Regions from separate parts of the Peribacillus sp. YIM B13482 genome, predicted to be linked through region 1. Evidence: riboswitches for the same ligand, from Rfam matches in the RefSeq annotation. Region 1 holds a riboswitch; the other holds the start of a gene.

Region 1 (4,222 bases):
TCTTTGCAATAGCTTCCAACTCATCATAATCAATTAGCTGAGTATCTTCTCTAACTCCATAAGACACAACTTCAAACCATTTTCCTGAAACGCTGACTGGACTTCCATGAGTTAAGTGGCCACCATGTGAAAGGTTCATCCCCATCACCTTATCACCAGGCTGAAGCAGTGCGAAAAAAACTGCGAAATTGGCTTGTGCACCTGAGTGAGGCTGAACATTTGCATATTTGGCACCGAAAAGCTTTGTTAATCGCTCAAGAGCTGCTTGTTCTGCCACATCGACAAATTCACATCCACCATAATAGCGCTTTCCTGGATAACCTTCTGCATATTTATTTGTCATCACGCTTCCCATGGCCTCTAATACATCAGGGCTAACAAAGTTTTCTGATGCAATCAATTCCAGTGTTTGATGTTGACGTTGTCCTTCCTTCTCAATGGCTTCAAAAATGGTTAAATCATTTTGTTGTAAACTCATTTTATTTTCCTCCTCAACGTTTTTACCTAATTCTGAATTTTCGCTCAATTAATTTCAATATGGTACTAAACACTTAAGTTTCTTTCCCCCTACAGGCCTACTTTTCTATGAAAACTGTTAATAACAGTATGCTTTACACCCTTTTTTGCACGCAAAAAAGGACAGAAAAGGGTCGTAGCGTTCTCTACCCTTCTCTGTCCTTTTACCTGAGAGTTTAGCTCCATTTTTAATAGAGCCTTTCCCCTTTGGTGGCGTAAATGTTTATACGCGCTCTCCAGAGGTGCGTCCATTTGTGGTTCCATCTACCTGAGAGATTTGTTCCAAGGGTCTTTTTGGAACTTGCTCCTTCGGTGGCTTGTCGCTTTGCACTCTCCCACAACTGTCATCCGCTTATTCAATTGGTACATTTAGAATAGTTGTTGATAATAATTATGTCAAGCATTTTTGAAAGCGCTAACAATAATATTCTAAGATATTTTTTTGAATTTTAATATGATCATCCAGATATCTTAAGCTTTTTATAACGGGCAGTTTTTTACCCACCGAGTTGGAAAATATGGAGCGGCAGCTATCTGGACAAACATCGTTAATGGGATCAAAGGGTTTCTTGCCACTTAATTCCCCGCTGCCTCTCTCTGATTCGCCTGATCTACCTTCGTTTTGCGCATCTTATAAATCGCAATCAGCATAATAAACCAAACAGGAGTTACGATTAAGGCAACACGAGTATCGTTCGCAAGTGCAAGAACAACAAGGACGAACGCTAGGAAAGCAAGGATCAAGTAATTGGAAAATGGATAAAGTGGTAATTTAAATTTGTTCATTTTCACTAGATCTGGTCTTGTTTTACGATATTTCAAATGGCTGATGACTGTAATTCCCCAAATAAAAATGAAACATACTGTAGAGATACTTGTAATCAAGGTAAATACTCCTTCAGGCATTAAATAATTCAAAACAACGGAAATTAAAATGACAACCGTTGAAAAGACCAATGCATTGGAAGGTACTTTACGGTCATTAAGTTTTGCAAACGGTACAGGTGCATTTTTATCTTTGGCAAGTGAGTATACCATCCGGCTTGTACTGAAGATTGCACTGTTACATGCCGAAGCCGCCGATGTTAAGACGACAAAATTGATGATACCAGCAGCTCCAGCGATACCTACGGCCAAAAATACTTGGACGAATGGGCTTTCCATTGGGATGATTGCGTTCCACGGATAAACACTCATAATGACAATAAGTGCGCCAATGTAGAAAATTATAATCCGAATAGGAATATTATTGATCGCTTTGGGGATAACTTTTTCTGGATCCTCTGTTTCACCTGCTGTTAGTCCTACAAGTTCAATGCCAACAAACGCAAACACTACCATCTGGAATGAGAGGATAAAACCATTTATTCCATTTGGGAAGATACCTTCGTGACTCCATAGATTCGTGAAACTTGCTGCGCCTGAATCAGTGGAAAAGCCTTTAATAATCATGAAAATACCGATAACAATTAGTGCTAGAATAGCTATGACTTTAATTAATGCGAACCAGAACTCCATTTCGCCAAATAGTTTTACCGTTGCAAGATTCATAAATAGCAGAATGACAAGTGCAATTAATCCTGGCATCCACTGTGGTACAGAGGGAAACCAGTATTGAGTATAAAGACCAACTGCTGTTAAGTCGGCCATTGCGATTGAAATCCAGCAAAACCAGTAGGTCCAGCCGGTTACAAATGCAGCCATATTACCTAAATAGTCTCTTACAAAGTCGACAAAGGAATGATAGTGCAAATTAGATAAGAGTAGTTCTCCAAGTGCGCGCATGATTAAAAAGCAAATGACGCCTGTAATCATGTAAGCAATTAAAATGGATGGCCCGGCTAAATGAATAGATTTTCCTGCTCCAAGAAATAATCCCGTTCCGATTGCCCCACCAATAGCGATGAGTTGTACGTGCCTGTTTTTTAGCCCTCTATCTAACTTTTGTTCCTGCATACGAATTCCCACTTTCTACTTTTATAGGATACTTGGATTTTTCCCCAATAAAGAGTCTGTCTTTCAATGAGTGTGAATTATTAGCGTACTGGGAAACTGTCCACCACTGTAAGCGCTTTCTTGGATAGGTACTAGATATAGTGAAATAGATCTACCATCCTTTTTGAAAATATAGCGTTAATTGTACAAATCAAAAGATAGACTCATTTATCATTAATGCACCTCCTTTCTTTTTATCTTTCCTAGTAAAAAAAGGACAGAGGAAAGATAGGGATTTTCCTATCTTCCTCTGTCCTTTTACCTGAGAGTTTAACTCCTTCGGTGGCCTATGGCTCTCTTCAGAGACGCGTCCTATTGTAGTCCTTTTACCTGAGAGATTAGTCCCCTGCTTTTTAGGGTTTGCTCCTTCGGTGCTAAACAATGTTTAGTCTCTCCCACAATCATCATCCGCTGATATAAAGTTGTTTTAATAGTTGTATACTATCGGTTTTTAATGGACATTTCAATGGTTATCTGAAAAAACTTTATTTTCTGAAATTTCACCACAGACAATTTTCAACTTTATGAACAGTATATAATTTAGAAGTTATTAGCTGCGAAAAATCAAACTTATTAGCTGCTTTTCTATTCGCAAGGAATCCTAACAAGCTTATGTATAAGCGAAACATTTTTGCATTTTTCCGATTGACTATAAGGCTAAATTTTTAAGATAGGAAATTACATAAGTCTATAGTTTTAACATAATTGATGTATGGAAAAAGAGAAAATTCGCGACACGCGAGAATGCTTGCAGCAGTAAAGATTGGTTAGAAGCTTCCTCCCTAAGTTCAGCAGTAGTTGCAGAAGCTTTCTCTTTTGCAACTTCCTCTTTGTCCCCACCACCTGCTATATTAGCAATGATGATAATTGCTAGAACCCATACCCACGACTTCTTTGGTTTCTTTAGTTTGATTTCCTTTTCCTTATCCATTTACCTCTTACCCCCATTTCAGTTTTGCAGACGGACTGTTGTAAACAGAAATAGAATAACATAATTTAGATCAATAAGGTTTATATTTATCATCACGTATTTATTTTCACTTTCTTTGTTAAATCATTATGTATTCGAACCAAATACAAAAAAGGAGATTTGAGAATCCTTTATTTGGAATTTCATGAAAGGGAGTTAATGAATACTCCTAAGTAGTATAGTTTACAGTTTTGTCCAGATTAAAAAGAAAAGACCAAGTATTTAAGAGCTGAAACTATAACTTTTGGTATTGAACCACATCTATCTTTTCGGCCAAAAAACCCAAAGGTAAATGATTATTCTACAATACTTGACGTGTTAACAAAACGATTTTCCATTACTGTTTACCAGCGTCAAACTGGGACTTTAATTTGGTTAGCAGGCACCTTTTAAAACATGTCTATAAAGTATGATCAAATCTATACCTTACCCTGATAAAATAACAGATTATAAGGGCGTGTTTAGATTTATCAAAACACGCCCTTATAGAAATTCAATTGAAGCATTCTTTTATAAAAGGGGATGATTTATTTGTATTCCCATTCATAAAAATAGGTGAAAATTCGAAGTTATCATTGCCTTTTCCAGTTAGCCCCTCCCTTCACCATGCATGAAAGTTTCCCTTCACACGGAGATCCGACTATCAGCTACAACCCATTCTTTAGCCTTTCTCGGTATCAGTTGCTTATTATCAATAGAATTATCTAATACAGCAAAGCATGTCATCATCTGTACCACGTC
Region 2 (4,222 bases), on a different contig from region 1:
CGGAAATGTCACCTTACGACAAACTAACATCGCCCATATTTGTTTTTTATTGTATCTTATTAATAGGGAATGGAGAATCATGTTGTATTACGTTCCCATGGAATTTATCCGGTTTTAATTTCGAATGACCAACTTTTAGTTTCACATTTAAAGTAACTAAATCACTGACAAAACGTTTTTTCTGAGAGGAGTTCAAGATGATCAAAGGTCTCTATGAAGCCCATTTACCAGTATCAGATATGCAAAGGTCGATTGATTTTTACCGCAAACTTGATTTAGAACTTGCCTATCAAAGCGAGAGGGTCGTTTTCTTCTGGCTTGAGAAAGGGAAAAGTTGGCTTGGTCTTTGGAAAACGAACCAAGTGGAAATTCCCTATCATCCTTCCATCCGTCATGTGGCATTACAAATTGATATAGGTGACATGCCATCGGCGAAAGATTGGCTGAAAAATAGAGGAATTGACATTCGGCCTTTCTTTAATTTTACTGAAGGACAGCAGCCTTTGGTTCTCGATAATAACCCGCAAGCCCATGCGGCCATTTATTTTGATGATCCAGACGGAAATGTACTTGAATTGATTGCTCCATTAAGGCTGGACTTTGAGGGAAGTTTTGGAGAGATGTCATTAGAAGATTGGTATAAACGATTCCCAATTTAAATGGAGAGATGATTCCAGTTGTTATTTTTGCAATTTAAGAATGGGACCCCCCATCCGGGTGTCCCATTGCTTCTGGGGAAGGATTCTTGTTCAAGGGCACAAATGCATTACGGGATATCATGCCCCATCGAGCTAGTTAAAATGTTAAACCATTGTTCTTTTTTCATACTTAGATTTAGTGAATCAATGGCGCTATCCAGTCGTTCTTTCTTACCGGAACCAACGATCGGAATGATTTTTGCAGGATGTCTCAACAGCCATGCATACATAACCTCATCTATTCCATTAGCACCGATTTCTTCTTTTACGATTTCTAACGTTTTTCTTAAGCGGACAGCCTTTTCGTTTGATTCTTCAAAGATGCTTCCTCCTGCGAGTGGTGACCATGCCATAGGAGCCACGCCCATTTCCTGACATAAGTTAATGGTTCCGTCTTCGAAGTTTTCAAGATTGTATGTAGAAAGTTCCAGTTGATTTGTTACTAGAGGATATTCAAGGTACGCTTGAAGCATATCCCATTGCGGTTTTTTGAAGTTCGATACCCCAAAGTTACGGACCTTTCCTGATTCTTTTAATTGATTAAACGCCTCAGCCGTTTCCGATGGGTCCATCAGGGGATCAGGACGATGGATAAGTAATAAATCAATATAATCCGTTTTAAGATTCATAAGGGATTGTTCAACAGACTTTATAATGTGAGTTTTATTAGTGTTATAATGGTGGCTTTTATGAGAAGGGCGGTTTTCTGATTGTATGACTATGCCACATTTCGTAACGATCTCCATTTTTTCGCGTAAAGATGGCTTTAATGAAAGGGCGTTCCCAAAAATCTCCTCACATGTGTAGCTACCATATATATCAGCGTGATCATATGTAGTGACCCCCCGATCCATTCCATGTTCAATAAGAGATAGGATTTCTTCGGTGGAAAATTTCCAATCTGCCAATCTCCACATACCGTGAACAATGCGTGAAAGACTTAGATCTTCAGTTAGATTGACTCTTTGCATGTTGTTTCTCCCCTTTTATATCATGATTGGGCTTGCTAATTAGGTGTTTGTCATGGCTTACCTATGTTGCGGTTTCTTTCCTTATTATCCTTCATAACATATTGGTTAATTCTGTGCTAGTATCCTTGGCTCCTGCAATGAATCTTAGTATAATTTAAAATTTCGAAGAATCCTAATCTTGAGTGACCCTCACATGCCACATTTTTAGAACGTTAGGTTCATGAACTTTAGATAAGTTATATATCGCCCCCTTGTGGATGCAGAATCCCACGTAAGATCCATAAGAAAAAGGCTGCCGTAGCAACCTCCTAATCGAATAATCAAGAATTCATTTCCATCTAGCTAGCATGAAATATCAAAATCCTTAGTTAGTTCTTTGAAGTTTTCTTGTGTAATTCAACGATTTCTATCGCTAAATCTTTTGTTGTCATGGAAGTCATCAAGTGATCTTGAGCATGGATAAGAGCATTGGAATTTCGAATACCTCACCACTCACTTCTTGTTGAATCAAACCGGTTTGGATTTTATGTGCAGCAAACTCATCTTCCGCTTCCTTTAATTTTTCTTGGGCATCGCTTGATTTACCCTGTTTTTGCAAGGCGATGGCTTCCATTGCACAACTGCGGGCATTTCCGCTATGGAGAATTAATTGAAATGTTAATTCAGATAGATCCTCTTTCGTTTTCGTCATATGAACACCCTCTTTTTTGTTCGCAAAAAAGGACAGAAAAGGGTAATGGCAACATTCCCTTCTCTGTCCTTTTACCTGAGAGATTTGTTCCAAGTTTTTTTTTGGAACTTGATCCTTCGGTGGCTGTGCATTGCACTCTCACACAATCGTCATCCGCTATATTTTTTTGAAACACTGTAAATATTTGTGACCGTAAATTATTTGCATAAGTGGTTTTTATGGTATCACTCTTTATTTATACATATTCAGAAAACTAAGAAATGATAAAACGAAGGAAAATCACTTTATATCAGCAAACGCCTTCAAATTTAATAGACTAATGCTTTTTTATGAAGTTCAGCTCTTGCTGATCGCTGATTGTATCCTGGTTTTTCTCTTTTTCTTTTAAAACATAACTAAGCAAGTCTAATGAGAGACGTGCTGCCACTTGTCCAGTTATTCCCGCATGATCGTAAGGAGGAGCTACTTCTACCATATCAAAACCGATTACTTCTCCTCTTTTTGCAATTCCATGGAGTATTTCGTTGACTTCATCATAAAGCAGGCCTCCAGGAGAAGGCGTGCCTGTCGCAGGGGCGATCGATGGATCGAGGCCATCAATGTCCATGGTAATATAATATTTTTCACCTGCTGGAATAAGTTCCAGCACCTGTTCAAATCCCATCTTTCTCATTTGACGTGGAGACAAGATGACACTTCCGTATTCTCTGGAAGCATCGACATCTTCTTTTTTACTGCTGCTGATTCCACGAATGCCCAATTGGAAAATCTTTTGAACATGATTCATTTCAGATAAGCGGCGGATGCAGCTTCCATGTCCAACCCGCATTCCTGAACGGTGATCTGCCCAGTCTAAATGCGCATCAATCTGGATCACATGAAATGGCCCGAGTTCTCCCAAGCCCCTTCCTACTGGTATTGTAATGGAATGATCTCCACCTAAAACAACCGGCATTGCACCTTTTGAAACGATTTTTCGAATGGCTTCTTCCGTATTATCATGGGATTGCATCATATCCCCATGTACCATGTCTACATCGCCGCAATCAACTACTTTCCATTTCGGGCCAAGATACATGATATCATTTTCAATATCATAGGCGCCATCTAACCCGAAACTATATAATGTAGAGCCTTCACGAATTCCTCTTGGACCCATTCTTGCTCCTGACTTCCATTGTGTTCCCATATCATTTGGAACTCCAATGACAGCTACATCTGCATCTAACTGGTCTAGATCAGGACATACGGGATATTTCCCGAAAGTACAGATTCCGGTAAAAGGTAAATTAAGATGTTGTTTTTTATTATTCGACATGAACTTTGCCTCCCACTTGTATTACGTTCTCCTAATGTCTCCTAATGTTCTCCTAATATATATGCAAGCTTCATGCCAACCTATAAAACTAGACAAAACGGAATTGTGTTGTCAATAATGACTACCAGGAACCGACACAGATTTCTTTCTGTTCCAGGCCATCTTTAGATATAATATTTGAAATAATGGTAATTCAAAAAAATGCTTCCTCTATTAAAAAAAGTCAAAAATTTCTCGATGTAAGCACTCTCTTTTACTCAATTATCTTTACTTCTCCATTTTTAATGATCAAACCACTTGGTTGGCTCCACTTCTAAATTAATGTTGATTTGTTTTACCTCACTAAACTCATCTAAACCAAAAGTTCCTAATCCGCGGCCAATTCCGCTCTGCTTATAGCCTCCCCACGGGGCTTCATTGTAGGCTAAATTATAGGCATTAATCCATGTAATTCCGGCTCTTATTTTCTTAATCACTCTTAAAGCCTTTGCACCGTCTTGGGAAAATACACCTGCTGCGAGGCCATATGGGGTATCATTGGCAA

Evidence for each region. Region 1 has a riboswitch for glycine ahead of ACFX4L_RS17975 (amino acid permease). Riboswitches for the same ligand answer to the same signal wherever they lie in the genome.
Region 2: it holds a riboswitch for glycine, as region 1 does, so the genes downstream of both, ACFX4L_RS16565 (PTS sugar transporter subunit IIA) here and ACFX4L_RS17975 (amino acid permease) in region 1, are expected to answer to the same signal.

What each region holds. Positions count from the first base shown of each region.
Region 1 is NZ_JBHZPF010000041.1:20,188-24,409, reverse strand. It holds gene glyA (serine hydroxymethyltransferase) at 1-478, opposite strand, end outside; glycine riboswitch at 663-766, opposite strand; gene ACFX4L_RS17975 (amino acid permease) at 1,093-2,472, opposite strand; glycine riboswitch at 2,760-2,816, opposite strand; glycine riboswitch at 2,820-2,919, opposite strand; gene ACFX4L_RS17970 (hypothetical protein) at 3,200-3,442, opposite strand.
Region 2 is NZ_JBHZPF010000035.1:32,483-36,704, forward strand. It holds gene ACFX4L_RS16555 (VOC family protein) at 198-659, shown strand; gene ACFX4L_RS16560 (aldo/keto reductase) at 767-1,669, opposite strand; partial or broken gene ACFX4L_RS16565 (PTS sugar transporter subunit IIA) at 2,038-2,360, opposite strand; glycine riboswitch at 2,414-2,512, opposite strand; gene speB (agmatinase) at 2,677-3,678, opposite strand; gene ACFX4L_RS16575 (aldehyde dehydrogenase family protein) at 3,960-4,222, opposite strand, start outside.